DNA from 2 places in the Lysinibacillus sp. FSL W7-1291 genome. Region 2 is predicted to be linked to the other one. Evidence: riboswitches for the same ligand, from Rfam matches in the RefSeq annotation. Region 2 holds a riboswitch; the other holds the start of a gene.
The links. A riboswitch is a leader RNA that binds a small molecule or an ion and turns the genes downstream of it on or off. The one in region 2 is predicted to bind cobalamin.
Positions count from the first base shown of each region.

Region 1: it holds a riboswitch for cobalamin, as region 2 does, so the genes downstream of both, cobT (nicotinate-nucleotide--dimethylbenzimidazole phosphoribosyltransferase) here and nikA (nickel ABC transporter substrate-binding protein) in region 2, are expected to answer to the same signal.

Region 1 is NZ_CP151994.1:1,184,044-1,196,453, reverse strand. It holds gene NST76_RS05570 (methionine gamma-lyase family protein) at 1-276, opposite strand, end outside; gene NST76_RS05565 (trimeric intracellular cation channel family protein) at 626-1,231, shown strand; gene cobT (nicotinate-nucleotide--dimethylbenzimidazole phosphoribosyltransferase) at 1,306-2,361, opposite strand; cobalamin riboswitch at 2,455-2,631, opposite strand; gene NST76_RS05555 (DMT family transporter) at 2,704-3,558, opposite strand; gene NST76_RS05550 (hypothetical protein) at 3,847-4,242, shown strand; gene NST76_RS05545 (rhodanese-like domain-containing protein) at 4,785-5,087, opposite strand; gene hfq (RNA chaperone Hfq) at 5,184-5,414, opposite strand; gene miaA (tRNA (adenosine(37)-N6)-dimethylallyltransferase MiaA) at 5,512-6,414, opposite strand; gene NST76_RS05530 (alpha/beta hydrolase) at 6,401-7,318, opposite strand; gene NST76_RS05525 (glycerol-3-phosphate dehydrogenase/oxidase) at 7,322-8,968, opposite strand; gene glpK (glycerol kinase GlpK) at 8,987-10,480, opposite strand; gene mutL (DNA mismatch repair endonuclease MutL) at 10,500-12,362, opposite strand; gene mutS (DNA mismatch repair protein MutS) at 12,382-12,410, opposite strand, start outside.
Region 2 is NZ_CP151994.1:2,283,582-2,292,732, forward strand. It holds gene metE (5-methyltetrahydropteroyltriglutamate--homocysteine S-methyltransferase) at 1-2,028, shown strand, start outside; cobalamin riboswitch at 2,200-2,393, shown strand; gene nikA (nickel ABC transporter substrate-binding protein) at 2,781-4,394, shown strand; gene nikB (nickel ABC transporter permease) at 4,465-5,418, shown strand; gene NST76_RS11160 (ABC transporter permease subunit) at 5,420-6,232, shown strand; gene NST76_RS11165 (ABC transporter ATP-binding protein) at 6,229-7,017, shown strand; gene NST76_RS11170 (dipeptide/oligopeptide/nickel ABC transporter ATP-binding protein) at 7,028-7,828, shown strand; gene NST76_RS11175 (DUF2089 domain-containing protein) at 8,101-8,466, shown strand; gene NST76_RS11180 (hypothetical protein) at 8,480-8,866, shown strand; gene NST76_RS11185 (hypothetical protein) at 8,876-9,151, shown strand, end outside.

The DNA.
Region 1 (12,410 bases), 1.1 Mb from region 2:
TCCTGAAATAATTTGTGGTCGTACAATGGCAGCCTCCGCCCCAAAAACTTCCGCATAAACACGCTCTAAATTATCGCGTCCCTCATCGTCATAGCCATAGCCATTGGATGGATGTAAATGATAGTCACTTACTTGATGCTTGCGAAATGCTGCTAGCACCTTCTGTTGATTATAAAACGCCATTTCTTCTACCTTTGCATGATAGGGTCGAACTTGCTCCTCTATTTTTGACGCTAAGGATAGCGTTTGTGCTGATAAATTAGATGTAAACGTCATTCTTTTCTTCTCCATTTCACAATTGTCCCGCATTTCAATCAGTAAGATCTATCGACTCTCTAAATTGACTTCACTCATTCTAGAATTCCCTAAATAACTACTGGTATATCAACGCTTTTGACGAATGTTTTTCTTTATTTCAATAACATCTTATCAATTTGTATGAACCCCTGCAAAACTTGCCTATTGTTTCTAAGCGAATTTTACGCTAAGCTAATGTGCGGACTTACTTCAAGAAGCGTATGTAATGACTGATTTTGGCTATTAAATTCATAGATTCTGTTACGTCAAAAAAAGTCTTTTAACTTTTAAAAAAGAAGTTCATTTATTGATAGAAGGGGTGAAAGGGATGGCTTGGGAGGTTTTTAGTATTATTGGAACAATTGCCTTTGCTATTTCTGGGGCAATCATTGCCATGGAAGAAGAATACGATTTATTCGGTGTATATATACTCGGTATTGTCACTGCTTTTGGTGGAGGAGCTATTCGAAATTTACTCATCGGACTGCCTGTCACAACCTTATGGGGACAGGATATGATGTTTCAAATTGCACTAGCTGCGATTACGATATTTTTTATCTTCCCGCATCATCTGATTCAGCATTGGCATCGTTGGGGCAACTTCACAGATGCCATTGGCTTATCCGCATTCGCTATTCAAGGTGCACTCTATGCAGTGAAGCTAGATATGCCAATTAGCGCAGTCGTTGTAGCTGCTGTTTTAACAGGTTCAGGTGGTGGTATTGTGCGAGATTTATTAGCTAGACGGAAGCCGCTAGTTCTCCGTGATGAAGTCTATGGTGTTTGGGCTGCTCTCGCAGGGCTTGTTATCGGATTTGAAGTTTTGACTGGAGACATTTTCCTTTATGTATTATTTGCAGTGATTACAGCATTACGCATTCTTTCCTATATGATGAAGTGGCGTTTGCCTTTGCGTAAGTTGAATCGGGCATAGATACTGTAATTGATAAAAAAATGAATAAGCGCAAAGAGTTCATTAACTATTTGCGCTTATTTGTTATTCAGTAACTATTTAGCCAAAAGATTCATGGCTTCTTCTAATGTCACCATATTTTTCATCATAGAACAAGCGGCATCTAAAAGAGGAAAGGCTAGAGCAGCACCAGAGCCTTCGCCTAATCGCATGTTCATATGCAGCATTGGCTCTACACCAAGTAATGATGCGGCAATTTTAGCCCCTGGTTCCTCTGAAGCATGGGAAGGTATGATAAAGTCTTTTACTTTCGGTTCAATTTGATAAGCAATAAGCGCAGCAATAGTCGAAATAAAACCATCAATAATAACAGGTTTTCGGTGACTTGCGGCAGCCAGCATGATACCAGCCATAGCCCCTATCTCTAGCCCTCCAACTTTAGCTAGAACATCAATGATATCGTTAGGATTGGGGTTGTTGAGAGTAATTGCTTTTTCAATTACTGCTGCTTTATGAGCAATCCCTCCTTGACCAACTCCTGCGCCAAACCCTGTTATTTCAATAGGGTCATAGCCAGTCAAAGCAGCTAATATGGCAGTGCTCGGCGTTGTATTACCAATGCCCATTTCACCTGTTCCAAGTAGGTTGGCTCCTTTTGTGATTTCATCTGTTGCCACATGAATCCCCACTTCAATGGATTGAATAGCCTCTTCTCTTGACATAGCAGGGCCCTGTGCCATGTTATCTGTGCCATGTTTAATTTTATGAATGATAACACCTGCATCAAGCGGAATATCTTCTTTTACCCCAACATCTACTGTTACTACCTTTGCATTGGTAATGCCCGCAATCGCACAAACGCCTGTACCTCCCTTAGGAAAATTTAATGTTTGAAAGACCGTAACATCTTGTGGATTCGTTGTTATGCCTTCCTCACAAACGCCATGATCTGCTGCACAGACAATCATCACTTTTTTATCGACCATTGGATATAATTGTCCTGTTATGCCTGAAAGCTGTACGGCAAGTGATTCTAGTTTCCCCAAGCTACCTGGGGGCTTACAAAGCGCATCAATTCGCTTTCTAGCTTGGTCCATACTATTCATATCAGCCTCTTGGATATTTTGAATCGTGTCTTGTAATAATTGCATTATTGTTTCTCCTCTCGTTCTACATGAAGACAAAATAAAAAGTCTGTAGTTTATTGTCATGACAAATAAACTACAGACTTTTCCATCATCTATATACTTCCGAAGCAAGTAGGCAGGTCTCCTGGCTCAAGCTCAACATATCATCGTGCCTTCCCAGCGATTCGCTAGTGGCATTTACGATGACACTCCCTTATACAGTGGCGGGTCCGCTAAAGTTTTTCACTTTATTCCCTATTCTCCCTATTGGGCACCTAATGCTTTTATTAAACTATTTATAATCTACGACAGCGTATTTTTTCTGTCAATATTAGAATACTCGCCTTGTACCATTTCTTCGGTTACCTATTCTTTTTCTATTTCGCTTAGCAATGTTGAGCCTAATAATAGGACCGCTCCTATTATTTGTAGAAGCGTCATTTTTTCACCTATAATCATCGTGGAAATTACTAATGATGTCAGTGGATCAATATAGCTAAGAATGGCTATACTTTGTCCTTTTAACTGTGACATGCCTAAAAAGAACAATAAAAATCCAACCCCTGCATGGACAATGCCTAATGTAATTAAGAATAGGACTGACTCAAAACTGATTTTCATGACCTGAAATCCTGTAGTTCCAAGTAGATAGAAGCTAAGGAAAAATGCTGCTAAAGAAAGTTGAATCATTGTATTTTCTGGTTCCTTTAAGCCGCATATAAATTTATTTGTCAATGTTAGCGCTGTGTAAAAGCATGCCGCGATAAGACCGTAGACAATGCCTATAAAATGCTCACTGTCCCCAGTGCCTTGACTTTGGACAATCAAATATAGTCCGATAAGAGCCACACAGACATACATTATTTTTCTGCCAACTAGCTTCTCTTTTAAAATAATTGGAGATAAGCAGATAACGAGTACTGGTGCAAAATAATAACTCAATGCAGCATTGGCAATCGTTGTTGCTTTATAAGCCTGAAATAAAAAAATCCAGTTCCCACACAAGGCGATACTAGAAAGTATTAATTTCCACTTATTTTTTATAATCTCTAATTTCGAAAAATTCCCCTTTTTATAAATAAAAATCACTACTAAAAAACAAGCACCTATTAAACTCATCCAAAAAGCAATTTCACTTGAAGTTAACGGAATATACTTGGCAAAAACACCAACTGCTCCAAAAATAATCATGGATAATACAAATGCTAATTTTCCGCTCATTACAAATTCCTACTTTCTACGTATAAAGTATTAACCTATACAGTAGAATCTATTGAAAATGAGCAAACTGTTATTGTATGCCTAAACAGTAGATTCTACTGTAAAGACATTGTTGGGGGTGCTATTGAACGAAACATACAAAATCCCTCCTTCACCTACTTAATTGTAACATATTTCTGAAAATTAAAGAGTAAGTTTTATAAAGAAAGGGATCACTAATCCCTTCATACTATTATGAGTATGTACAATGTAAGGTAGGTCATAAATTTTCTTTGAGGAGGAGTTAGGATGAATGCAAGAGAATTGAGAAATGCCATTGCGGAGACTTGTGAAAATTATGATAGTCACTACGCTCAGTTAGTGAAACCAATCAATCAGTTATTAATGAATGTCGATGCTAGTATAAGTAACGAAACAGCGAATATAATCATCGAAAATTTGAAGTTATATTATAGCGGGGATAAATACATGACGGAATGTCACTTCGATGAGAGTGAAAATTTCTTAAAAGATGGTCTTGAACTTCTTCAAAAGGGGGATCTTGCGAATGGTGCTTTACAAATATATGGTGCTGGTTTAAATTTTTCCAGTTATGCTTTAAAGGTTCGTGGGCAAAAAAATGTGAATCCGTATATTAACTTTGAAAAAAATTTCAGCCTCATCATGAACACACTCCGAAAATAAGTATATAAAAAAGGTGATGTCAATGATAGAAACAGCCACTTTGAAAAGCGAGAGGTTGATTTCCGTTCCAGCGTCCTTTCAGGGGGCGTCCGATGATGAGCCGCTTCACTCACTGCGTTCGCTCCAAGGTCCCCTCTGTGACGCTAAATCCCCTAGGAGTGACACAGGCTCCACTCCAATCAACCATATGTAAAAGTGGCTTTTCCTTCTCTTTCATACGAACCGTAGTGAACAAAATAGCCCATTATTTGTCTGATGAGAGAAAGGATAGCCCTTTATTTTCAATGTGAAGAAGTGGTAAGTAACAACACCCCTCCATAAAGAGTAGTGAACACCTTTGCTAAAAAGGTACCATTTTTATGCATTGGAATGGAAGGCTACTTGACTCCCGTGGGATAGTGAGACAGGCGAGCCTCTAAACGGAGCGGTAGCAGAGGAAGCGGCTCGGCGCTCGCTACCAGGAAAGCAAGTAGCCTGCAACGGAAATCCATTTTCACCTGTCACAAAAATGCTATGGATGGTTTTATTTTTCATTATGTCATTTATTTAAATTCTAATTCTCCATCGTAAGCTAGCATGCCGCCTTCAAGATTTGTTACATCAAATCCTTGCGCTTCTAAATAAGCACATGCATTAGCAGAACGAGCACCAGCCTTACAAACAACAATATATGGCTTTTCTACGTCTAATTCCTCTAAACGTTCCGGGATTGTCCCAAGGGCAATGTGCTTGGCACCAGGAATCATGCCGTGTGCTACTTCATCCTCTTCACGTACATCAATAATATATAGGTCCTCATTTGCATCTAATCGTTCTAGTAATTGTGTTGTTTCCATTGATTTCATGAACTTTTTTCCTCCAAAATTTCAAATTCCACTTACATTATAGCTTGTAACAAAAAAAACAGCCAGTGTGGTGAACACAAGCTGTTTAACAATTTTTTATCCTTCTGTCTCTAAAAACTCTATTTGTTTTGCTGGAACGAATGTAGAAATGGCGTGCTTGTAGATTAGGTGCTGCTTATTTTCAGCATCCATTAATAAAACTGTAAAATTGTCATATGATTTCACAGTCCCTTTTAACTGAAATCCATTTAACAGAAATACAGTTACAAAAACACTGTTTTTACGTAGTTGGTTCAAGAACGTATCTTGCAAGTTGATTGATTTCATCAAATAGCCTCCCCACTAACTTTCTACCTCTTCACTCCTATAGTAGCATGTTCTACCAATTTATCAATTAGTAATTTTTAGAAATTTTTCTTAATTATTATAATTGTTCATCCGTCGTAATAAAATGGACATCCATTTTATTGCGAAAATAGGTAAGTTGTCTTTTTGCATAGCGGCGTGAATTTTGTTTTAAGCTATCAATAGCTTCTTCGAGGGTACATTTGTCATCCAAATAATCATACAATTCCTTATAGCCAATTGCTTGTATGGACTGCACATTTCGAATATTTTGCTGCCATAAACCTTTGACTTCTTCTAAAAGGCCATTGTCCATCATTAAATCAACACGACGGTTAATGCGGTCATAAAGCACTTCACGGGTCATATTTTGACCTAACCCCAAAATGACATGCTTATAGAGAGGTACTTCCCCTCGGTTTTGTGCTTCAGCTGCTTTGGATACACCGCTTAATTCCAGCATTTCTAATGCACGAATGACACGACGCGTATTGTTTGGATGAATCGTCTCCGCTGTTTGAGGGTCTAGTTGTTTTAATTTATCATGCATTGCCTCAGGGCCAAGCTTTGCTAATTCATCATAGTAGGCTTTTCGTGCTTCCTCATCAACTTTCTCATCAGTAAATTGGAAATCATAGAGGACCGCTTGTACATATAAGCCTGAGCCACCTACTATAATGGGTAATTTTTGTCGAGATTGGATTTCTGCAATTTTTGCTCGGACTAATTTTTGATAATCCGCTACTGAAAAAGATTCTGTCGGCTCTAAAAAACTGAGTAGATGGTGTGGTACGCCCTCCATCTCTTCTTCCTTAATTTTAGCAGTCCCAATATCGAGTCCTTTATAAATTTGCATGGAGTCGCCATTAATGACTTCACCGTTATATTTTTTCGCCAGTTCAATGCTTAAAGCTGTTTTACCAGAGGCAGTTGGTCCTACAATCGCTACGACCTCTGCCTGCTGTAATTTAGTTTCTATCATATTTTTCTAACCACCGTAATAATACTTGAAAGACCGCTTCTTGATTGTCTTCATTTAAAATTTCATGCCGTTTGTCCTCAAATAAATAAACCGTTACATCTTTTACTCCTACTGTTGCCAATTGTTCAGCAACTGTGTAAACGCCCAGCCCCTGTTCGCCAACCGGGTCTTTACTTCCGCTTATCAAGAGAATAGGAAGATTTTTTCTCATTTTTGCTAATTCTTTTTTACGATTAAGTGTTGCAAAGCCTGTTGTTAAATCGACAAAAAATTGATTGGTTGGAATAAAGCCACAATATGGGTCATCTATATACTTCTGCACCTCTTGTTGGACAGAACATAGCCAGTCATAGGCCGTCTTTGGATTTGGAAACTGTTTATTAAAGCTACCAAAACTCAATTGATTTAGCAACTTACTTTCAGTTTCTTTCCCTAGCCCCTTAGCTAATACCTTGGCTACGATATTTCCAACAGCATGCAGGGCTGTCACATTTCCCGTACCACAGAGAATAACATTGTCTACTTGTTCACCATACAGTTGAATATATCGTCTAGTAATGAATGACCCCATACTATGACCAAAAATAATGAATGGTACATTTGCGTAAGGCGCATGTAATTGCGTGACCACTTCATGGGCATCTTTTACCACACGCTCAAAGCCGTTCTTTTCAGCAAAAAAACCTAACGTGCCATTATAGGCTGCCGTTTCACCGTGACCACGATGATCGTGCATCGTCACTACATAGCCTGCCGTATTGAGTGTTTTAGCAAATGTTAAATAGCGACCACTGTGCTCTGCCATACCATGCAAAATGTGAATATGACCAATACATGGCGTTGTGGGCTCCAATGTTCGAGTAAAGACAAAATGTCCATCCGACATTTGAATATAACGCTCCATCCCTTACTCCCCTTTTTTCACAAAATTTGTTGCATCCTTAATGGCTTGCTCTAATTCAGCCATATACTTGTGTTTCTGTTCCTCCGTATAATTCAAGTGTTGTTGCATCACTTGAATTACTTGCTGCTTATAAAGCTTGACGGCCTCAATATCAAAGTAAAGCAAGCCTGTACGACGAATAAAGAAGTCGCTCGGTGTATAGACCATTTCCTCTTCCATGCCATACAGTAGCATAGCGTGTAAAGCTAGAGGCATTGTACTGCCATGTTCATGTAAAAATTTAACACGATTAAATAATCCATCTACATTTGTGCCATACTTTTGTACAAGCTGTTTGGCTTCATCATAATTTAAGCCGTATTGTACACCTTCTCGTGCTTTATAAGCCATATAGTCAGGGAAATTAATCGCGTTGATTCCTTTTGCACCAGACAGTGAGAGCTCACGTGTTAAACAAGCACTTGCATGCTTATAGCGACGAGCTTTTACAATTTTATCGACAATTGTTTCAGCCATTTGACGATAGCCTGTGAGCTTACCGCCAGCGATTGTCATTAAACCACTTGGCGCTGTCCATATTTCATCTTTCCTTGAAATTTCAGAAGGGTCCTTTCCTTTTTCATAAATGAGCGGGCGTACTCCTGCCCAGGATGATTCAATCGTTTCTCTTGTAATAGTAGCAGTTGGAAAGACTTTTTTAGCAGCCTCAATTAAATAATCTACATCTTGCTGTGTAGCAACAGGGTGTACAAGATTTCCCTCAAAGACTGTATCCGTTGTCCCTATATAGGTTTTGTCATCTCGCGGAATTGCAAAAGCCATACGTCCATCAGGAATATCAAAATAAACAGCTTGCTTCAGTGGAAAATCCTTTTGGTTGAGGACAATATGAACGCCTTTTGTCAGACGTAATTGCTTGTTATCTGTTACTTTATCCTTGTGTCGTACGTCATCTACCCAAGGGCCTGTAGCATTGACAATTTGTGCTGCATGTACATCGAGTATTGTTCCCGTAACATGATCCTTCACTTTAATGCCAACAAGCTTTTTCTTTTTGTAGATAAATTCCGTCATCTCTGCATAATTGAGACACAATGCTCCATATTCTGCAGCCTTTTTCAATACTTCAATCGTCAGACGTGCATCATCCGTACGATATTCAACATAATACCCTCCACCCACAAGTCCATCTTCATTAAGTAAAGGTTCTAATGCTAGGGTTTCTTGGACGTTTAACATTGTTCTACGTTCATGTTTTTTGACACCCGCCAAGCGGTCATAAACCTTTAATGCTATAGATGTTGTAAACGGACTAAGTGAGCCCTTCTTATATAAAGGTAATAGCATTTTTTCAGGCGTTGTGACATGAACCGCATTATCATAAACGATTTCACGTTCACGCCCCACTTCCGCTACGACACCCACATCAAATTGCTTTAAATAACGTAGGCCACCGTGAATCAGCTTGGTTGAACGGCTCGACGTACCAGCTGAAAAATCCTGCATGTCAATTAATGCGACAGAAAGGCCTCTTGATGCGGCATCTAATGCAATTCCTGCACCTGTAATACCACCACCAATGACTAATACGTCAAAGCTATAGTGCTCTAGATAATATAAAATTTTTGGACGATGCTCAAATGAAAACATACCTTTCTCCCCCAATAGCTATGATTTAAAAATTCGTGTGGCCTCTACAGCCTTTTGCCAGCCAGTATAAAGAGCTGTGGCTTGCTCGTCCTCCATTTGTGGTTGGTAGGTTTGGCCACTCATCCATAATGCAGATAAGGTCTCTTGGTTTGGCCAAAAGTTTGTGGCAAGACCTGCTAAATAGGCTGCACCTAGTGCTGTTGATTCATTAAGCTGTGCTAGCTCAACTTGTAGCTGTAAAACATCACTTTGGAACTGCATTAATAAATGATTTTTAACAGCCCCACCATCGACACGGAGTACTTCAATCGGGGTACCCGCTGCTTCTTCCATTGCATCCAGTACATCCTTTGTTTGATAGGCTAATGATTCAAGTGTTGCCCGGATGAAATGCTCTTTTGATGTTCCTCGTGTTAAGCCAAAAATGGCACCACGAGCATCTGTATCCCAATAAGGAGTTCCTAGACCAACAAAGGCAGGGACAATGTAGACACCATCCGTGTTCTTCACCTTTTTAGCATAGGTTTCGGAATCCTCAGCAGTACGAATCATACGTAGCCCATCTCGTAGCCATTGGATTGCTGACCCTGCTACAAAAACACTACCTTCTAATGCATAGGTCACTTTTCCATCTATCCCCCAAGCAATAGTCGTCAGTAAACCATTTTCAGAGGTCACTGCTTGCTGGCCTGTATTTAATAGCATAAAACAGCCAGTACCGTAAGTGTTTTTAGCCATTCCTTTTGTAAAGCAAGTTTGACCAAAAAGAGCGGCTTGTTGATCACCTGCAATCCCTGCAATCGGAATTTTTTCACCAAAGAAAATACTTGGTGCTGTTTCCGTGTATATTTCAGATGAATTTTTCACTTCAGGTAACATTGACATTGGAATAGCTAAAAGCTGACAAAGCTCATCATCCCATTGCAATTCATGAATATTGTAAAGCAATGTTCGAGCTGCATTTGAATAGTCGGTTACATGAGCCTTTCCTTTTGATAATCGCCAAACAATCCAAGAATCAATCGTCCCAAATAGCAAATCTCCATTGTTTGCCATTGCGCGTGCGCCATCCACATTGTCTAAAATCCATTTAATTTTTGTTGCAGAAAAATAAGCATCTAGGCGTAGCCCTGTTTTTTGCTGAAAAAGCTCTTCATGGCCTTGATCTTTTAAGGTATTCACAATGTCCTGTGTTTGGCGCGATTGCCAGACAATCGCATTGTAAATGGGCTGACCTGTCTTTTTATCCCATACAACTGTCGTTTCGCGTTGATTGGTAATGCCAATGGCATGTACCTCACTTGCTTCGTGCCCACTTTCGGTTAAGACCGCCGCAATAACGGCTAGAATAGAACCCCAAATTTCATTTGCATTATGCTCTACCCAGCCAGCCTTCGGAAAAATTTGCTGAAATTCTTTTTGTGCGACATGAACAATTTCACCTTTTTTATTAAATAAAATAGCCCTTGAACTTGTCGTTCCTTGATCAATCGCTAAAATAAATTCGCCCATCCCAACTTCCCCCTTGTCTCTACATAACCCGTTTGAACATTTTTTCCACTTCATACGATGTAAAATGAATAAGCACTGGACGTCCATGAGGGCATGTAAATGGATTATCTGCATTACGTAAATCTCGTAGTAATGTTTCCATTTGTTCTTTTGTTAAATAATGATTGGCTTTGATCGATTTTTTACAGCTCATCATAATCGCCGCTGCTTCACGTAATTTTTTGACATCGGCCTTTTTCGTTGTTAGCACCTGTTCAATTAAATCCTCAATGATTTCCTGCTCTTCCCCTTGTGGGAACCAACTTGGGTGCTCACGTACAACAAAAGATGACTGACCAAATTCCTCTAAAAATACACCTACAGCTTCTAGCTCATGCTTGTATTCTCGTAAAATAAGTGCTTCATCGGCCGCATAGTGGAAAGTTAGTGGAAGCAATAATGCTTGACGTTCATGCGGATTGACTTGACCGACCTTTTCACGGAAAAATTCATATTTAATGCGTTCTTGTGCAGCATGTTGATCAATTAAATAAAAACCATCTTCCATTTGTGCAACAATGTATGTGCCATGGATTTGCCCAACTACTTCTAGTTCAGGAAATGGCTCTTTCGTAGACTCATTCTCAATTACTTCTTGTTGTTCTACACTGCTTACTTGTTCAACTGTCTCAGTCTCCAATCGCAGATCGGGCTGCCAGCTATCCTCTATCATAGTAGGTACAGGCTCTGGCACGACCAACTGTTCACGATTGCTCTCTTGAATGGTTTGGACATCATATAGTTTCTCAACAATTGCATGCATCTTCTCTACATCTATTTTGGGAGCAGGCTTCCAAATATTAAGTTGCTCATTAGTAGGTTTGACACTTTTTTCTTTCTTCTCCATCTGAGGTACGCGAATAACGCTGCGTATTTTTTCACGGATGGTTTCCTCGATTAATTTCAAAAGCTCTGGCTCTTTACTTAAACGAATTTGATGTTTCGCAGGATGCACATTGACATCTGTTAAATAAGGATCTCCCTCTATATAAAGGACAACTATCGGATAGCGTTCGATGGGTAAATACGTATGGTAGGCATCCACAACCACTTTTTGCACTAAATAATGCTTGACCCAGCGACCATTAACAAACAGAGACATATAATTTTTGGAAGCACGTGTCACCTCAGGCAAGGACACAAAGCCAGAAATTCGATAATCATATGATTCGCCTTGGAACGGCACCATCTTCTTGGCATTATGTACACCGTAAATAGCGGCCAGTACTTGTTGCACATCTCCTCGCCCATTGGTTTGCAATAATTGTTGACCATTATGCAGTAATCTGAATGCAATTTGTGGATTGCTAAGTGCTAGGCGATTCATTAGGTCTATCGTATGCCCAAGTTCAGTTTGAATAGTTTTCATATATTTTAAGCGTGCGGGCGTGTTAAAAAATAGCTGAGATACCGTTAAATCCGTACCTTTACGCAAAGGGCCAGGCTTATGTGTTAGGATATGTCCACCTTCAAGCTCTAAATGCGTTCCAGATTCACCATTTGATGTTATCAGCGTCATTTTAGAAACAGAAGCAATGGATGCCAATGCTTCCCCACGGAAACCAAGTGTACGAATGCGGAATAAATCATGTTCCTGATGAATTTTACTAGTAGCATGGCGAGAGAATGACATCAATGCATCCTCTTCATCCATACCATTACCATTATCTATTACTTGAATGGAAGTGAGACCCGCTTCTAGTAAAAAAACATCAATGGACGTACTCCCCGCATCAATGGCATTTTCCACTAGCTCTTTGACAACAGAAGCTGGTCTTTCTACTACCTCTCCTGCTGCGATTTTATTGGATAGCCACTCGTCCATAATTTGTATGTTTCCCACTAACGTATCACTCCTTTATCTATTTTTTTACGTTGATTAGCTCTTGCT
Region 2 (9,151 bases):
GTAGATTTATCTACCTACTACAGCGTAGCAAGAGGGAATAAAACAGCTGTAGCTAGTGAGATGACAAAATGGTTTAATACAAACTATCACTATATTGTTCCTGAATACGAGGGACAGGCCTTGAAACTAACAGAAAATAAAGTGTTGGCCGATTTCTTAGAGGCGAAAGAAACGTACGGTATTATTGCAAAGCCAACATTGATTGGTCCCTATACATTCTGCAAGTTAACAAAAGGCTATAGCAAATTCACACAGGTTGAATACTTATTAGCTCTAATACCGCTCTATACGCAAGTATTAAAAGAATTAGTGGAGGCAGGTGCAAATTGGATTCAACTAGAAGAGCCATCACTTGTCACAACCCTTGATCCAGCAGACATCAAGCTTGTGCAAGAGATTTACGACCAGTTAGCCGTTGCGGTTCCAGAAGCGAAAATCATGCTGCAAACTTATTTTGAAGCATTATGCAGCTATGAAACATTGATTACATTGCCTGTAGAAGGATTTGGCCTAGACTTTGTTCATGGCTATAAAGGAAATATGGCGTCACTTCGTCAATATGGTTTCCCTCAGGACAAAGTATTGGCAGTCGGGGTTGTTAATGGACGTGATATTTGGCGTTCCAACTTAGCGGAGGTCAATGCTACAATTCAGGCAATTGAGCATTTAAGTAATGCAGCAGAGCTATGGATTCAACCATCCAGCAATCTACAACATGTACCGATCACAACTGCTCTTGAAAATGAGATTGACCCTGTTCTGAAGCATGCCTTAGCCTTCGCAGATGAAAAGATTGTAGAAATCACGGAGCTAACTAAATGTAGACGAGATACAGAGGGTATCTTACAGCATAATTTTTCTGAAAGTATGAAGGCAATTGAGGCTCTAAAAAACCATCCAATCCGTCAAAACAAGTTGATCCATCAAGCAGTTCAAACTGTGACAACGCAAGATTTTGAACGACATAGTGAATTTGCTCAGCGTCAAAAGATGCAGCAGCAAGCGTTAGCGTTACCGCTATTCCCAACAACAACAATCGGAAGCTTCCCACAATCCGATGAGGTGAAAAGGAATCGTAATGCTTGGCGTAAAAAACAATTATCGAATGAAGCCTACGAGGCATTTATAGAGCAGGAAACAAAACGCTGGATTACGATACAAGAGGAACTAGATATCGATGTACTCGTTCACGGTGAATTTGAGCGTACAGACATGGTCGAATACTTTGGTGAAAAGCTGACTGGCTTTGCCTTTACAAAAAAAGCATGGGTCGTTTCCTATGGCTCACGCTGTGTTAAGCCACCGATCATTTATGGAGATGTAGCGTGGTCTTCAGCAATAACTGTAAAAGAGTCAGCCTATGCTCAAAGCTTAACAAAGCGCTTTGTAAAAGGTATGCTGACAGGACCAGTGACGATATTAAATTGGTCCTTTGTACGAGACGATCTGTCACGTAAAGATGTCGCTTATCAAATTGCATTAGCACTTCGCAAAGAGGTTGAGGCACTCGAAAACGCAGGTATTTCAATTATTCAAGTGGATGAGCCAGCTCTAAGAGAAGGTTTACCGCTACGAAAAGAAGAATGGGGAGCTTACTTAGAATGGGCTGTTAATTCCTTTAAGCTAGCTACAGCTAGTGTCAAAGATGAAACACAAATCCATACACATATGTGCTACTGCGAATTTAACGATTTCATCGAACCGATTAGTGCACTTGATGCAGACGTGATTTCCATTGAAACATCAAGAAGTCACGGGGAGCTCATTACATCACTGCAAGGGCAACCTTATCAAAAGGGCATTGGCTTAGGCGTTTATGATATTCATAGTCCTCGTGTGCCAAGCAATGAAGAAATGCTAACTATTATGAGAGATAGTTTACAGGTGTTAGATCCCCATCAATTTTGGGTGAACCCAGATTGTGGTTTAAAAACAAGAAAAGAAACTGAAACTGTTGCAGCTTTGGCTAATATGGTTGCTGCAACGAAAACATTACGCCAGGAAGTACAACAATCTATCTCGAGATAACGACATCATTTTATAAATCTACTACAACTACTACATCTTCTCTCCGAAATACAACAAAGACCAGGAAAAAAATGGACCTGGTCTTTTGTTGTTTTATTCTTTTAAGATTTTTATTATATTCAGAAAATAAAATTGACGTGAACAATCGAGCATGTTATGTTTATAACGAATTTCATAGCGATCATTACAAGTTTGAGTGAAAAAGACTTTCATTCAATTAAAAGGAAAATGGGTGTAAATCCCATGCTGTCCCGCAGCTGTAAATGAGGAGTTTTGTTTCAAATACCACTAAGTGATTACTTGGGAAGGTGAAGCAAAATCATGATTCATGAGCCAGAATGCCTGCTTGTAAGGAGATTCATTGATGATCTACGAAAGATAGGGAGATGGATGGAGGCTTACTCATTGTAAGTTTTTCTGTCCTTATTCTTTTTTAGAATAAGGTTTTTTTAGTTTGATTCAGCAAATGTTTTTGTAGTAGCACATACAGAAGACTTCTTTTTCTATAGAAGAAGATAAATAGTCAATGGCTGTTTAAATGCCCTCTGAACGTCAAAAAGCACCACGTCCTGTGGCAATGTCGGTGTGCCTAAAGCCTCTAGCGGATATCACAAACTTTGAAAAGGTGTCAGCACAATGCAAATCAACTTCTACTCGTTAGCTCGAAAAATTTGAACGCATTGTTGATACCTTCTTTCCATCTATCTATAACTAGATTCATTTGTACCACGAATAGAGATAGGAGACAGAAAATGAGATTGACTAAGTATGTACTTCCCTTCATCCTTGTGTTAACTTTCAGCGTACTTGCTGGTTGTACAAGCACAGATCAAGAAAAGGGAGAGACAGGAACACAGCAAACAAATGAAAAAATGATAACAATTGGGTGGCCATTAGATGTCGGCCCATTGAACCCCCATACATATTTACCCAATCAAATGACCGCACAAGCGATGGTCTATGAATCCTTGGTGGAATACAACGACGATGGAACTGTTAGTCCAAAGCTAGCAGTAAGCTGGGACATATCAGAAGATAAAACGACTTATACTTTTCATTTAAGAAAAGGTGTTAAGTATTCAGACGGAACTGCGTTTAATGCAGATAATGTGATTCGTAATTTCAATGCAGTATTAGCGGATCGGGAAATGCATTCTTGGATGGGTATGGTCAACCATATGAAAGAGGTTGTGAAAGTGGATGATTTTACAATTCGCTTGCAATTAGATGAACCTTATTATCCTGTCTTAAACGAGCTTGCCTTTGTAAGACCATTCCGTTTTTTAGGGGATAATGGATTTCCAGCCGGAGATGCGACACAAGATTCGATCAAGGCACCTATTGGAACAGGTCCATGGGTATTAACCGAGTACAAAAAAGATGAATATGCTTTATTTAGTCGCAACGAAAACTATTGGGGAGAAAAGCCTCTCGTAAAACAAATTAAAGTTAAAATTATCCCAGATTCAGAATCGATTTCATTAGCATTTGAAAACGAGGAATTAGATTTAATTTATGGTCGTGGCATCATTAGTTTAGATAACTATACGTATTTAAAAGATAGCAGTAAATACAAAACCGCTACCTCTGAGCCTTTGTCTACGAAAGCGTTACTCTTCAATACTCAGTCGGGTCCGTTAGCCGAATTAAAGGTTCGTCAGGCCATTCAATATGCTATCAATAAGGAACAAATGGTTGACAGTATTACACATGGTACAGAAAAAGTGGCTAACACATTATTTTGGGATGCCATTCCTTATGCCAATATAGAGTTAGCGCCAATCTTATATAATCCTGAAAAAGCGCAGCAACTACTAGATGAGGCAGGATGGACGTTACAGAAGGGCGAAAAAATTCGTTCGAAAAACGGGCAACCATTATCATTAGATTTAATCTACATCGCAACAGATGCAATCCAAAAGCCAATGGCGGAATTAATGCAAGGTGAACTAGCAAAAATAGGGGTACAGTTGAATTTAGAAGGTGCGGATGTGATGGTCGGTCTTCAAAAATTAATGGATGATCAGGTGGATATTAATTTCTGGCGTACAAACGGACCACCAACCGACCCACATAGCTTTGCAAATGAGTCAGCTACGCCAAATGCTAGTGGTGTTTATGAGGCAAAATTAGGCTTACCTAACGCCACAGACATCGATACGAAAATCCATCAATTATTAGTGGGAACAGATGAAGAGGAACGAGTGCAGCTTTACACGGATATTTTATCCATATTCCATGATCAAGCACTTTTCTATCCTATCTCTTACGAAACAAATAATGTAATTTATCAACCATATATGAAGGATTTTGCTCCACGTGCATCTGAATATGATATTCCCTATGCACAAATGGATAAAGAGTAATAAAAAAGAGAGAGTATGTCTTGCAAAGACAGCTCTCTCTTTATCATAGGAGTGAGTAGGAAGTGACAGCATGTATGAATCGACATGGATGTTTTGTTTAAAAAGAATTTTGACTTTGCCGTTTGTCTTACTAGGAGTTTCCATCCTAACCTTTGTATTTATTCGTTTTGTACCGATAGAGCCTGCTGAGGTCATCCTACGATTGGCAAGAGTTGCTCCAACCGAGGAAGCTGTTCAGGCATTACGCGAAGAACTAGGGACGGACAAACCTTTCGTTCTTCAATATTTGCTATGGGGAAAAGGCGTTTTACAGCTAGATTTTGGTACATCCTTTGTGAGTAAATTACCAGTAGCACATGAGCTATTCGCGAAATTACCTGCAACCATTGAATTAGCTCTTGCCGCATTTGTCCTCATTTTAGTATTCAGTATACCATTAGGGACTATGAGTGCATTGTCTAAGTATGCCATCATCGATAAAATCATTAGATTCTTTAGCATATTGAGCGTATCCATTCCAACATTTTGGTTAGGTTTCCTACTGCTCTATCTATTTAGCTTAAAATTAGGGCTCTTTCCGACAAACGGAAAGGGTACACTCGCTCATTTAGTTTTACCAGCCTTCGCACTAGCATTGCCAACCATTGGTCTGTTCATCCAGTTTATTCGTTCCACTATCCAGGAAGAATTACAGCAACAATATGTTCAATATGCGCAGCTAAGAGGATTAAAAAATTCTGTAATCCTCATACGTCATGTGTTACGAAATGCTGCCATACCTTTGACTTCCTTATTAGGTATGACGCTCGGTAGTTTACTAGGTGGAGCTGTAATTGTGGAGCAAGTTTTTAGTTGGCCAGGACTCGGTAGGTATTTAATCGAATCCATTACGAACAGAGATTACCCCGTTGTACAATGCTATGTATTGATTATTGCTGTGATCTATGTGTTGACCAATCTATGCACAGATGTATTGCATCGTCTATTGGACCCTCATCTGATGATGAAGGACAGGAGAGATTGACATGAAGCGATTACGAAAAAGAAGAGATCCTATTCTAGGGTTATTTAGCTTATCCCTCCTTGTAATCATTGTCTTACTGGGATTGTTTGCACCCATTTTAATGCCACATGATCCGTTAGCTGTCGATATAACTAAGAAATTTTTAGCCCCTTCCTGGGATTACCCATTTGGTACAGATCACTTAGGAAGATGCGTCTTTTCTCGCATGCTTTTAGGTATTCGCTATTCATTAGGATCCGCACTCTTCATTCAAGTCGTTGCTATTGTTTTAGCTGTCCTACTTGGTGCCTTTGTAGCGTTGAAAAGAGGTATAATCGATGTGGTATTTATTCGAATATGTGATGTTTTATTAGCTTTTCCGACACTGGTACTTGCATTTGGACTTTTAGGTGTATTAGGCCCTAGCTTAAAAAATGTTTTAATAGCCCTTATTTTTACACAGCTTATTTATTACTCCAGAATGGTTCGAAGTTTATGTATTGGGATGAATGAAAAAGACTTTATTCAAGCTGCTAAGATTACTGGCACTACAGGCATTAAATTAATCATTCGCCATTATATCCCTAACATACTGCCAGCTATTGTCACGATTGTGGCGTTAGATATCGGGAAAGTCATTTTAGAAATCGCTGGCTTTTCCTTTATAGGTCTGGGCGTGCAGGCGCCGATTCCAGAATGGGGCATGATGGTAAATGAAGGGAAACAATATATCCGTCAGCATCCCGATTTAATGCTTTATCCTGGGCTTGCCATTGTCCTAGTGGTGTTATTGTTTAATCATTTAGCCAATTGTTTAAAGAAGTTTGATTCGTGAAAGGTGAAGTTATGGAGAAGGTTTTAGAAGTGAAAGATTTAAACGTCAAAATTGGGGAGAAAAATGTATTAACCACTATCAATCTGACAGCCTATAAAGGGCGTGTCTTAGGAATCATAGGAGAAAGTGGTAGTGGCAAGACCATGCTTTGCCATGCCATCATGCAAACATTACCATCTATCGCACAGGTGACACAAGGGGAAGTTCTTTATCAGCAGGAAAATTTAATGAATGTTTCGGCTACTCAATTAAGAGCATATCGTGGGCGGCATCTTTCGATGATTTTGCAAAATCCATCCGCTGCCTTCGATCGTATCCAAACGATTGAAAGCCATTTCAGAGAAACATTAAAGGCACACTTTAAGCTGACCAAAAAAGAAATGAGACAAATAGCTCTTGATGCCTTACATAAAGTGCATTTACCAAATCCAGAGCAGATTTTACATTATTATCCTTTTCAGTTGAGTGGTGGCATGCTACAGCGAGTGATGATTGCCTTATCATTGGCGCTACAAGCCTCCCTCTATATTGCTGATGAACCAACGACAGCTCTTGATACGATCAATCAAAAACAAGTATTAACACTATTTGATCGTATTCGCGTAGAAACAGAAGCTGCCATACTTCTTGTTACACATGATTTAGGTGTTATTGCTGAACTAGCTGACGATGTGGCTGTTATGTATCAAGGAAAAATCATTGAGCAAACGAATGTCTATGATTTCTTTGATGCACCTCAGCATGCCTATACAAAGAAACTATTACAAGCAAGAATGCTATTTTAGAGGTGAAAAAATGACGCTGCTAGACGTGAAAAATATTGATATGCATTACGCTCAAAGACCATTTCTATTCCAGCGTAAGCAGGAAGTTCCCGTATTACAGAAGGTGTCATTCTCACTTCAGGAGGGGGAATGTCTAGGAATAGTCGGTCAAAGTGGTTCAGGAAAAAGCACATTAGGTCGTATTATTTTAGGAATCGAACGACCAACAAACGGGGAGTTGCTCTTTCAAGGTGTCAATTTATACGAAGCACCAAGCAAGCATAAAAAAAGAATACGTAGAGATTTACAGGCAGTTTTTCAAAATAGCTATCATTCATTTAATCCGAAGCAGACGATTTTTGAAATACTCGAAGAACCGTTTCTGAATTTCGAGCATTTTAGCAAAACAGAGCGACAACATAAAGTAAGGGAATTACTAGACTGTGTAGAGTTAGAGAGGGCAATGGCTCAAAACTATCCTTCGCAGCTTAGTGGGGGGCAACAGCAACGAGTCAACATCGCTAGAGCTCTTGCGCTAAAGCCAAAATTAATTGTCTTAGATGAAGCGATTAGCAGTCTTGATATGATTTTACAAAAAAAGATTATACAATTACTACAAACACTTCAAAAAGAGCGACAGCTTGCTTACATTTTCATTTCGCATGATTTACAGGCAACACGTTTTATGTCAGACCGTATCCTTGTCATGCAGCATGGTCGGCTAGTGGAGGAGATTGGCAAGGATGGAGCATATGAGCATCCTGCTTCACAACAATTATATCATGCTATTTTGCCTTCACACCCGCGAGAAAGAAAACATAAAACGAAATGATCATAATATAGAAAACACGTATACAATGGGCATGGAGGTATGGGCTGGTAATGATAGAGGCCAGTTGGATTACCTCATTTGCTCCAAACATTAGTAAGAGTCATCTATTAAAGAAACGCCATTTTGCATTAGAATGGTGTTTTTCTTTTTATTAATAATATTAATCAGGTAATTAACTTTATTGATATTTTCATTTAATAAATTAATTTTATTATTTACTTTTTTAAATTATTTGGTATATAATCAATTTAACTTAAAGGAAGGAGTTCACTATGGCTTATCAAGTAATCACAAATTGTCCTGTCTGCAGTAAAACATTGAAAATTACGAAGTTACAGTGTTCTCATTGTCAAACGACGATTGAAAATGAGTTTGAATTGTCGAAGCTAGCATCCTTATCACAGGATCAGCTTCATTTTGTGGAAGTATTTTTAACATGTCGAGGGAATATTAAGGAAGTAGAAAAGGAACTGGGCATTTCGTACCCAACTGTGCGAGGCAAGCTAAATGACATTATCTCATCCCTTGGCTATGTCCAAAAGAAGAAAAATGAAGTAGACGAGAAAAAAATTGTAAGCATGTTGGAAAATGGCGAAATCACAACTGATGAGGCCATAAAACTCTTAAAAGACGAATAGGGAGGAATGCTACATGAAAGAGGAAATTACTAAAGTGTTAACCATGATTCAAGAGGGAAAAATTGATGCTGATAAAGGGTCAGAGCTGATTCAAGTGTTACAAGAGAAAGAGGAGTCAGGTAATAAATTTCTGGAAAAAACGAAGTATTTAGATAAAACGTTAAAGGTTCGTGTGGTGTCCACTGAAAATGATAATGTCACTGTGAATTTGCCTATAAAACTTGTCAAGGCTGTGTTAATGGCTGGACACAGTATCGCTGCGAGTATTCCGCAATCGGAAAAATACGTGAAAGATATCGATATCAATCTTCTTCTTGAAGCCATCGAAAATGAATTAGATGGACAAATTGTGGACATAAAATCGGCAAACGGAGATACCGTTTCAGTTTTCATTGAGTAGAGGCGACTTATGATGCATGTAAAAGTGAAAGCAAAAGACGTTCGTTTTACCGTTCCTGTTCCATATGCTGTGCTAACCATTGTTCTTTCCATTTTGACTTCAAAATGGATTCAGCAAAGTGTCAACAAATGGACAAAGGCATACTTCGACAGAAAAAAAATCGACTTTTCCTTTCCATTCATTGACAAAGAAATGCTCAAGCCTATTATCAAGGAACTACAAAATTATAAAGGGCTCGTGCTAGTAGATGTCAAGGCACAAGACGGTACAGAGGTTAAGGTTAGA